Thiorhodovibrio winogradskyi: one gene and its partners. The protein of the gene in region 1 interacts with the protein of each later gene in a pairwise test. Links are inferred from orthologs where the notes say so. Each region holds a gene or a part of one and is shown on either strand. Other genes may lie near its edges.

Region 1 (2,998 bases):
GAAGCGCACCGGCTGATCAAGCAGCAGAAAGCTCAGCTCGGTGATGCGGGCTTCGATTTCCAGCATGGGCGTGAGCACGCCGACGGCAAGTAGCACCAACACGGCGCCGGTCAGGAGCCCCAGCACCTCGGGCAGCAGGCGCCCGGCTGTTCGCGTCCAGAGCAAATTGAGCGCGAACAGGGCCAGCACCAGGCCAAGCAGTAAAAGCGCGTTTTGCCGACTGTGTTGCTCGCCCTCCTGGATACGGACGTTTAGCCACTCGGCACAGTCCACACCAGTTTCGCAGCCATGGCGCGTGAGAATGGCATTGAAAGCACTGTAGTCGACCCGCGCCAGACTGGTCGCGGCGGCCTGGTCGAGCAAACGGGTGAGATAGCCTTGAAGCTCGGCCCTAGTGTGAGGCTGCTGCAGTTCAAACAGCAGCTGGTCGGCATAATAGGGCACGCGCGCGCGCAGACTGTCGAAGTCAATCAGCCAATCCCGCACCCGCTGCTCCAGGCCGCCCCGCACCCGCTCAAGCAAGTTGCCGCCGGATTGATTGCGACGCTCCAGATAGCCCTGGATCTCCACCAGCAGGCGGTCGAGAATTTGCTCTAGGGCGCGTTTCAGGCCCGGGCGGCTGTCCTCGTTGATCTCGAAGCTGTCGATCTTGCGGGCAAGAATGTCCCCCAGCTGCTCCACCCACAGCTCGGCATTGAAGAGACCGTATTTGACATCGCGCAACTCAGCCAGCGCGCTTTTGTCCTGCTGCAAGGCGCGCAGGTCGGAGATGAGTACCACGGCCAGCCAGACCGCGACGCCGAGCAGCAGCGCGGACAGCACGGCAACCGCCAGACGCCGAGCCGGTGGCGGGCCAATGGAGGTCATGGCCGCGGCGCGCTCCAAACGCCCGGCCAGGCCCCGAGACTAGCCGCGCATGGAATCGAAGAACTCCCCATTGGTCTTGGTGTGCCTGAGCTTGTCAACCAGAAACTCCATGGCCGCGAGTTCATCCATGGGATGCAGAATTTTGCGCAAAATCCACATCTTTTGCAGCTCGGCCTGGGCCATCAGCAGCTCCTCGCGGCGAGTACCGGAACGATTGATGTGGATGGACGGGAAGATACGCTTCTCGGCGATGCGCCGGTCGAGGTGAATCTCCATGTTGCCGGTGCCTTTGAACTCCTCGTAAATCACATCGTCCATGCGCGAGCCAGTGTCGACCAGGGCGGTGGCCAAAATCGTCAGGCTGCCACCCTCTTCCACATTGCGCGCAGCGCCGAAAAAACGCTTGGGGCGTTGTAGCGCATTAGCATCCACGCCGCCGGTCAGCACCTTGCCCGAGGATGGCACCACTGTGTTGTAGGCACGTGCCAGACGGGTGATGGAATCGAGCAGAATCACCACATCACGGTTATGCTCGACCAGGCGTTTTGCCTTTTCGATGACCATTTCGGCCACCTGCACGTGGCGAGTGGCGGGTTCGTCAAAGGTGGAGGAGATCACCTCGCCACGCACCGAGCGGGCCATTTCAGTGACCTCTTCCGGGCGCTCGTCTATCAGCAACACAATCAGGTAACAGTCGGGATGGTTGTGCCCGATCGACTGGGCGATATTCTGTAGCATCATGGTCTTGCCCGCCTTGGGCGGAGAGACAATCAACCCGCGCTGGCCGCGGCCAATGGGTGCGACCAAATCAATGATGCGCGCGGTAATGTCCTCGGTGCTGCCATTGCCAATCTCAAGCCCGAGGCGCCTTTGCGGAAAAAGCGGCGTGAAATTCTCGAACAGGATTTTGTTCTTGGTATTCTCCGGCCGGTCAAAGTTAATGTCGCTGACCTTGAGCAGCGCGAAATAACGCTCGCCTTCTTTCGGTGGGCGAATCTTGCCGGAAATGGTATCCCCGGTGCGCAGGGCAAAGCGTCGAATCTGACTCGGCGAGACATAGATGTCGTCCGGGCCGGCAAGGTAGGACGCATCAGCCGAACGTAAAAAGCCGAAACCGTCCTGGAGAATTTCCAGCACGCCGTCGCCGGAGATATCCTCCCCACGCTTCGCCTGGACCTTAAGAATGGAGAAGATCAGGTCCTGCTTGCGCGAGCGACCCACCCCTTCGATCTCCATGGACTGCGCCAGTTCGACCAGACCCGGGATGGGCATTTTTTTTAATTCAGTGAGATTCATTAGAGGTGCTCGAAAACCGCATGGAAAAGGCCGCCGTCCGGGCAACCTTCGCAAGGTCGGCGGATGCGGTGCGGGATGTGGGCGAAGGAAGGAACGGCGTCGGAACCGACAACCGCGGGATCGCGACGGAGGTTGGGGCGAATAACAGGTCAGGAGATAGCTGTCGGGCGTCGCAACGCGCAGCCGAGAGCGTCGCCATGCACACCGTCGCGACGCGAGTTAGAGGTTGCTATCGATAAAGGCCGTGAGTTGGGATTTGGACACGGCACCGACCTTGATCGCCTCGGCCTCGCCGTTCTTGAACAAAATCAAGGTTGGAATACCACGCACATTAAAGCGCTCGGTAACGGCACGGTTCTCATCGATATCAACCTTGGCCACCTTAATGCGCTCGCCATATTCCTCGGCAATCTCTTCGAGGATTGGCGCAATCATTTTGCAAGGTGCGCACCAGTTGGCCCAGTAATCAACCAACACAGGTGTCGCGGACTGCAAAACATCCTGTTCGAAAGTGTCATCCGTTACATGGAGGATTTTATCGCTCACAGTGTACAGTCTCCATTGAGAGGTCAGCGTTTTAGTTTGGGATTGAGCGGTCGCACGCGCGCCTAGCGGTTGCCCGGCTGCAAGGTGACGCCATGCGGCAGCGACCAAGGCCTGGGAAATTGGGGGACATTTGGGGCGAAGCTTGCGCCCCATCATTCTGAATCCCGACCGACGCTGTCATGCCCGGCTTATCCGGATGACAACCCCGCTCACACTGCAGCACAGACAGCCGATTTATAACAGTGAATAACAGTTATTAACAGGTCTGACAGGGCAAGCTCTGTCAGCT
Region 2 (3,149 bases), 3.8 Mb from region 1 along the record:
TCTCGCGGCAGGAGTTGGATCGGCTGTTTCTGCGCGGGCAATGAAAGACGCGACTCCAAGCGAGGGACTTGCTGGGGCGGGTCCGGTGGAATGGGATTCGCTGCCACCAGCAATCTTCCTGATGGGGCCAACCGCGGCCGGCAAGACGGCCCTGGCGCTTGACTTGGTCGAGCGGCTGCCGTGTGAGATCATCAGTGTCGACTCGGCGCTGGTGTATCAGGGCATGGATATCGGCACCGCCAAGCCGTCGCCAGAGATTCGCGCCCGGGTGCCGCATCGGCTGATGGATATCCTCGATCCCGGCGAGGCCTATTCCGCGGCGCGGTTTCGCCTTGATGCATTGCGGGCCATGGAAGAGATCACCGGCGTGGGTCGGGTGCCGCTGCTGGTTGGGGGCACTATGCTCTATTTTCGTGCACTGGTACGCGGGCTGGCGCCCCTGCCGCGGGCGCACCCCGAGTTGCGCCGCGATCTGTCGCGCCAGCTTGAGCGCATGGGCTCGGCGCGGATGCATCGCTGGTTGGCGGTGCTGGACGCGGCCAGCGCGGCGCGCATTCACCCCAATGATCCGCAGCGGATTCAGCGCGCGCTCGAGGTCTATCTGACTACTGGGCGCGCACTCGGGGACCATTGGGCGGAGGCCGCCGCGCAACACTTGCCTTATCGGGTCGTGAAACTCGTCAAGGCGCCCGGTCCGACAGTGGGACAGGCTGGATCATCCGGGCGCGAACGTCAGGCCTTGCGTGAGCGCATTGCGCAGCGCTTCGATGCCATGCTGGCGGCGGGTTTTGAAGCCGAAGTGGCGCGTTTGCGCGCGCGCGGTGATCTGCATCCCGCTTTGCCTTCGATGCGCGCGGTCGGCTATCGGCAAATGTGGCACTATTTGGATGGCGACTGTGATTTCGCGCGCATGCGCGAGCTTGCCATCACGGCAACGCGGCAACTCGCCAAGCGGCAGATGACCTGGCTGAGATCCGAGAGCGATTGCATCTGGCTGCCCCAGGGGGGCTCCCTGTTGGATCGGGCGCTGGAGAGGCTGGCAAATCTGGCGGCCATCGGTGAGTGCTGAGCTGGCGCGGCCCTGGCGCGGCCCAGGGCGCTTGCTGGCCGCAAGGTGACAAGAATGGCGCCTTTTTTGCTTGGACGTCGGACCAAAGGTCGCCAGTGAGACCATGACCCGGCGGCTCTGTGATAACGTATCACTTGCATTGACGTCCTATGCGTGCAAGCGCATCGTCGCGACCTGGCCCCTGCGAGCCTGATTGCCGCGGTTGCCGGCCTCCTCCGTGGTGTGCAGAACGGCGGTGGATGATCGTTGCGATCATGCGTTGATGGGGCTGCCCAATAACAACAAGAGAATTTCACTATGTCGAAGGGACACAGTCTTCAGGATCCGTTTTTGAACGCATTGCGCAAAGAGCGCGTGCCGGTCTCGATTTTTCTGGTCAATGGCATCAAGCTCCAGGGACAGGTCGAGTCCTTCGATCAGTTCGTGGTGTTGCTCAAGAACAATGTCAGTCAGATGATCTACAAGCACGCGATTTCCACCGTGGTGCCGTCACGCAACGTCAAATGGTCCTATCCAGAGGATGACCTCGACCTGGATGAGAGCGAGGCGGAATGAGGCGGTACCTGCCGCGGGTTTGCCATGTTTGAGCGGCCGGACGCGGGCGAACGCGCTCTTTTGGTGCAGCTGGCCATCGGCGGAAAGCTGGACGCGGAAGCCAGCACCGAGTTCCGGCTGCTGGCCGAGGCCGCCGGCGCGCTTGAGGTGGGCTGGCTCACCGGTACCCGCGCCGCGCCCGATCCGCGCTTTTTTATTGGCCAGGGCAAAGCGGCTGAGTTGGCCGAGCAGCTGGCCGCCACGGGCGCCGAACTGGTGATTTTCGACCATGCCCTGAGCCCGGCCCAGGAGCGCAACCTGGAGCGTCGGCTGTCCTGTCGGGTGGTGGATCGCAATGGGCTGATTTTGGATATTTTCGCCCGCCGCGCGCGCTCTTTCGAGGGCAAGCTGCAGGTGGAGTTGGCGCAGCTGCGGCACCTGTCAACCCGCCTAGTGCGCGGCTGGACCCATCTTGAGCGCCAGAAGGGCGGTATCGGCCTGCGCGGACCGGGCGAGACCCAGCTCGAGACCGACAGGCGCCTGCTCGGCCAGCGCATTGTCGCCTTGAACAAACGCCTCGAGCGGATCGAGACCCAGCGCGCCCAGGGGCGCCAGGCGCGTGATCGCGCCGAGATCGCCACCGTCTCCCTGGTGGGCTATACCAATGCCGGTAAGTCCACGCTCTTTAATCGGCTGACCGCGGCCGGGGTGTTTCAGGCCGATCAGCTTTTCGCTACCCTGGATCCCACCCTGCGACGCTTGGAGCTGCCCAATGCCCCGGCCGTGGTGGTGGCGGATACCGTGGGCTTTATCAGCCAGCTGCCACATGAGCTGGTGGCGGCCTTTCGCGCGACCTTGCAGGAAACGCGCTCGGCGGCGCTGCTGCTGCATGTGATCGATGCGGCGGGCAAGGAGCGCGAGCGCTGCGAAAGGGATGTTGAGCAGGTGCTGACGGAGATCGGCGCCGAGTCGATTTCGCGCCTGCGGGTGATGAATAAAATCGACCAGCTTGAGGATCAGCGTCCGCGGGTTGATCGGGACGCGGCGGGGAATGTCAGCACGGTATGGCTGTCCGCTCGAACAGGTGAGGGCGTGGATCTGCTGGTGGACGCACTGGCCGAGCGCTTTCGCGGCCAGGTTGAAAATTGTCAGCTTGAGCTAAATCCTTCCGAGGGTGCGTTGCGCGCCTGGCTCTATCGACACGGGCAAATTCTTGCCGAACAAGCCAGGGATGACGGTGGCTGGACCCTGGAGGTGATGATCGAGCCCGAGCGACTGCAGCGGGAGTTGCGGCGCCAGGGTCGTGCGCGACCCCAGCCAAGGGAATTTCCTGTATGGTAAGGCTGCGCATTGTCCCCCGGGCCGGGAAAACCTAAAATGCCCGTTCGATGGTCGTGGCGCGGCACGCATTTAGCACCTTCGAATCACCTTTAAAGAACGATTAGCCCAGACGGAGACACTATGGCCTGGAACGAGCCGGGAGGCGGAGGCAAAGACCCCTGGGGGTCCCAGCAGGGAAACCAGGGCGGACCGCCCGATCTCGACG
Region 3 (3,037 bases), 3.8 Mb from region 1 along the record:
ATAAAGCCGGTATCAATAATGGGTATCAGAAATGGGCAACAGCGACCAGCACCAAAAAAACGGCATTGGTAACCAGGATTAACTGATGGAAGGCGAAAAAAAAACCGGCCGTCAACGCATTCTTAGCTTCGCCATCAAGGACAAGAATGCCCTCTACGCCGCTTATATGCCCTTTGTCAGAAACGGTGGGCTTTTTATCCCCACCAGCAAGCGTTATCAACTAGGCGACGAGCTTTTTTTGCTGCTGCAACTCATGCAGGAGTCAGAGCGTATCCCGGTTGCGGGAAAAATTATCTGGATCACGCCGGTTGGCGCCGAGGGCAATCGTGCCGTGGGAGTCGGTATTCAGTTCAGCGATCAGGACAAAGGCATCGCCAGACGTAAAATCGAGGAATATCTCGCTGGCGCGCTGGAGTCTGATCGTGGCACCCATACGATGTAGTTTTTAATGGACTCCTTTGGCTTATCCGATGTTTGTTGATTCTCACTGCCATCTTGATCGTGTCGACTTAAGCGCCCATGGGGGCGACTTTGCCGCCATGATGGACCAGGCTGGGCAGGATGGGGTGAGCCGCATGCTGTGCGTCAGCATCGACTTGGAGCACTATCCCGCCATGCGAGCCCTGGTCGATCCCTATACAGAGGTGTTGGTGTCGGTCGGTGTGCATCCGAGCGAACAGCAGGGTCTTGAGCCCTCGGTGGCGGACTTGGTCAAGCTCGCCAGCGCCGATGCGCGTGTGGTTGCCATCGGCGAGACCGGCCTCGATTATCACTACAATGAGGGCGATCTCGACTGGCAGCGCGAGCGTTTTCGCCGCCACATTCAGGCCGCGCGGGACTGCGGAAAGCCCCTGATCATTCACAGTCGGGACGCCCGCGAGGACACTATCTCCATCTTGCGTGATGAGAAGGCGGCCAGGGTCGGCGGTGTAATGCACTGCTTTACCGAGACCTGGGAGATGGCCCAGGCGGCCTTGGAACTCGGCTTTTATATTTCCTTCTCGGGCATTCTCACCTTCAAAAATGCCGAGGCACTCAGTGACGTCGCCCGTCAGGTTCCGCTTGAGCGCCTGCTAATCGAAACCGACGCACCCTATCTCGCGCCCGTTCCACATCGGGGCAAGAAAAACGAACCCCGTTTCCTGCCTCTGGTGGCGGAGAAGATCGCGGAAATCCGTGGCCTTGACCCAGCGGAGGTCGCGGCCGTGACGGCGCGCAATTTCGAGCGGCTTTTTCTGCATGCCAAGGGCGGCAATGAGATGCTGGGTGGTGCAAGCTAGAATCGCTATCGCCCAGCCGTCTTGAGCAGCCTTCTTCTCAAGATCGGCCGGGACAATTGGCGGACAGCTAAACGGCTGGTAAACCGAGCGGTTCCGTCTTGTCGGGATTTGGGCGGTAGAAGCTGGCGCTATTGCCTACTCGCTGCACCAGTTCAGCCTTCGTGTCTTCAAGGATGGCGGCGATCAGCCGGTCTCGCTCGTCGCGGTCTCCGGCGCTGACTTTAATTTTGATCAGCTCATGGTGGTCCAGCGCAATGCGGATCTCCCGCAATACGGCCTCGGTCAAGCCATGCTGGCCGAGCATGACCACGGGTTTGAGATGATGCGCCTGCTGTTTCAGCCAGTGACGTTGTTTATTGGTGATGCTAGGCATGGTAAAGGTCGGGTTTTTAGTCGTCGGGGCCTGGGCGCTTAGTCGGTGGAGTGCGGATTCACCAGTACCCGGCCATGGGTCTGTCCGTCAAGCATGCGCTCAAAGATGACGGGCAGCCGGTCAAGGCCAATGCTATCGGTGCGGATCGGTTCCAGATTCAGTCGCCAGTCGCTGCCAAGGTGGCTCCAGAGCTTCTGACGCAAGTCCCTGGGTACATCCACCGAATTACAGCCGAGCAGCTTGATGCCGCGCAGAATAAAGGGCATGACTGTGGTGTGAAGCTCGGTTCCCCCAGCCAGGCCAATGCTGGCGATACAACCATTGGGGGCCAGGGTGCGGGTGATCTGCGCGAGCATGGCGCCACCGACATTGTCGATGGCGCCGCCCCAGACGGCTTTCTCGAGGGGTCGTTGCCCAGTGGGTAGTTCATCGCGCGCAAGAATCTGCTTGGCGCCGAGGTTCTGCAGCCAGGCCTTTCGCTCGGACTTGCCAGACACGGCCGCGACCTCGAACCCAAGCTTGGCCAGCAGGGCCACCGCGATGCAGCCAACGCCGCCGCTCGCCCCCGTGACCAGGATCGGCCCCATGCTGGGTTCCTGACCATTGAGCAGCATCTGATGGACCGCTAGAGCGGCGGTCAGACCGGCGGTGCCGAGCGTCATGCTCGCGGCGAGATCCAGACCCGGCGGCAGCGCGGTGAGCCAGTCACCAGGCACGCACAGGTACTCGCAATAGCCGCCATCATGGTCGAAACTTAGCCCCCAGCCGGTCACCAGCACCGCATCGCCGGGGTGAAAGTCCGCATGGGCCGAAACCTCCACTGTGCCGCTGGCGTCAATGCCGCCGGTCAGGGGAAACTGGCGCAGAATTTTGCCCGTGCCGGTTCCGGCCAGGGCATCTTTGTAATTGACCGAGGAATAGCGCACTCGGATCAGCACCTCCCCCGGCTCGGGGTTGGCGATGGTCAGGGTTTCGACTCCGGCGTGATGACCGTTAGCGTTGTGATGAATGCGAAAGGCGCGGGCAGTTCTCATATCCGGCTCTTGGTTTGGCGCGCAAGTGGCGCGGGCGAAATGGGAGCGATACCTTATCATGGAACCCAAAACAAGCGACTCCCGGTCGCGGTCAGCGGCGGTAACGGCAAGGCTCTCGGTAAGGCCCTCGGGGTGGTGGCTGGTGCTGGCCTGTCTTCTGCTCGCGGTGCTAGCGACTCTGGTGCTCAAACTGCGGCCCCTGCTGCACACACCAGTTGCGACCTTGGTTCAAGCAGCGGCAAGTTGCGACCTGGGCCAGCGTCCCTGCATAGCCGAATTTGCCGATGGCGGGCAGATAACACTGGCCATCGCGCCGGCCGGCGTTCCCTTGGTCACACCGCTGCAGCTGG

Evidence for each region.
Region 2: the proteins of rho (region 1) and hfq interact in binary tests that used the Escherichia coli proteins (3 or more experiments, as listed by UniProt). The link is inferred for Thiorhodovibrio winogradskyi from one-to-one orthologs.
Region 3: the proteins of rho (region 1) and yhbY interact in binary tests that used the Escherichia coli proteins (3 or more experiments, as listed by UniProt). The link is inferred for Thiorhodovibrio winogradskyi from one-to-one orthologs.

Annotation. Positions count from the first base shown.
Region 1 is NZ_CP121472.1:4,223,643-4,226,640, forward strand. What follows is about bases 36-2,879. They hold rho (transcription termination factor Rho), read right to left. Parts: upstream 2,164-2,879; coding sequence 907-2,163; downstream 36-906. Other genes in these bases: Thiowin_RS19240 (paraquat-inducible protein A), read right to left, coding at 36-867; trxA (thioredoxin TrxA), read right to left, coding at 2,383-2,709. In the rest of the region: more of Thiowin_RS19240, read right to left, coding at 1-35. UniProt on the Escherichia coli protein: Facilitates transcription termination by a mechanism that involves Rho binding to the nascent RNA, activation of Rho's RNA-dependent ATPase activity, and release of the mRNA from the DNA template.
Region 2 is NZ_CP121472.1:379,172-382,320, forward strand. What follows is about bases 1-2,995. They hold hfq (RNA chaperone Hfq), read left to right. Parts: upstream 1-1,366; coding sequence 1,367-1,624; downstream 1,625-2,995. Other genes in these bases: mutL (DNA mismatch repair endonuclease MutL), read left to right, coding at 1-44; miaA (tRNA (adenosine(37)-N6)-dimethylallyltransferase MiaA), read left to right, coding at 122-1,069; hflX (ribosome rescue GTPase HflX), read left to right, coding at 1,649-2,944. Outside these bases: FtsH protease activity modulator HflK, read left to right, coding at 3,065-3,149. UniProt on the Escherichia coli protein: RNA chaperone that binds small regulatory RNA (sRNAs) and mRNAs to facilitate mRNA translational regulation in response to envelope stress, environmental stress and changes in metabolite concentrations.
Region 3 is NZ_CP121472.1:400,691-403,727, forward strand. The notes cover bases 1-2,883. They hold yhbY (ribosome assembly RNA-binding protein YhbY), read right to left. Parts: upstream 1,654-2,883; coding sequence 1,348-1,653; downstream 1-1,347. Other genes in these bases: Thiowin_RS02035 (PilZ domain-containing protein), read left to right, coding at 86-442; Thiowin_RS02040 (TatD family hydrolase), read left to right, coding at 471-1,280; Thiowin_RS02050 (YhdH/YhfP family quinone oxidoreductase), read right to left, coding at 1,692-2,687; Thiowin_RS02055 (hypothetical protein), read left to right, coding at 2,830-2,883. In the rest of the region: more of Thiowin_RS02055, read left to right, coding at 2,884-3,037.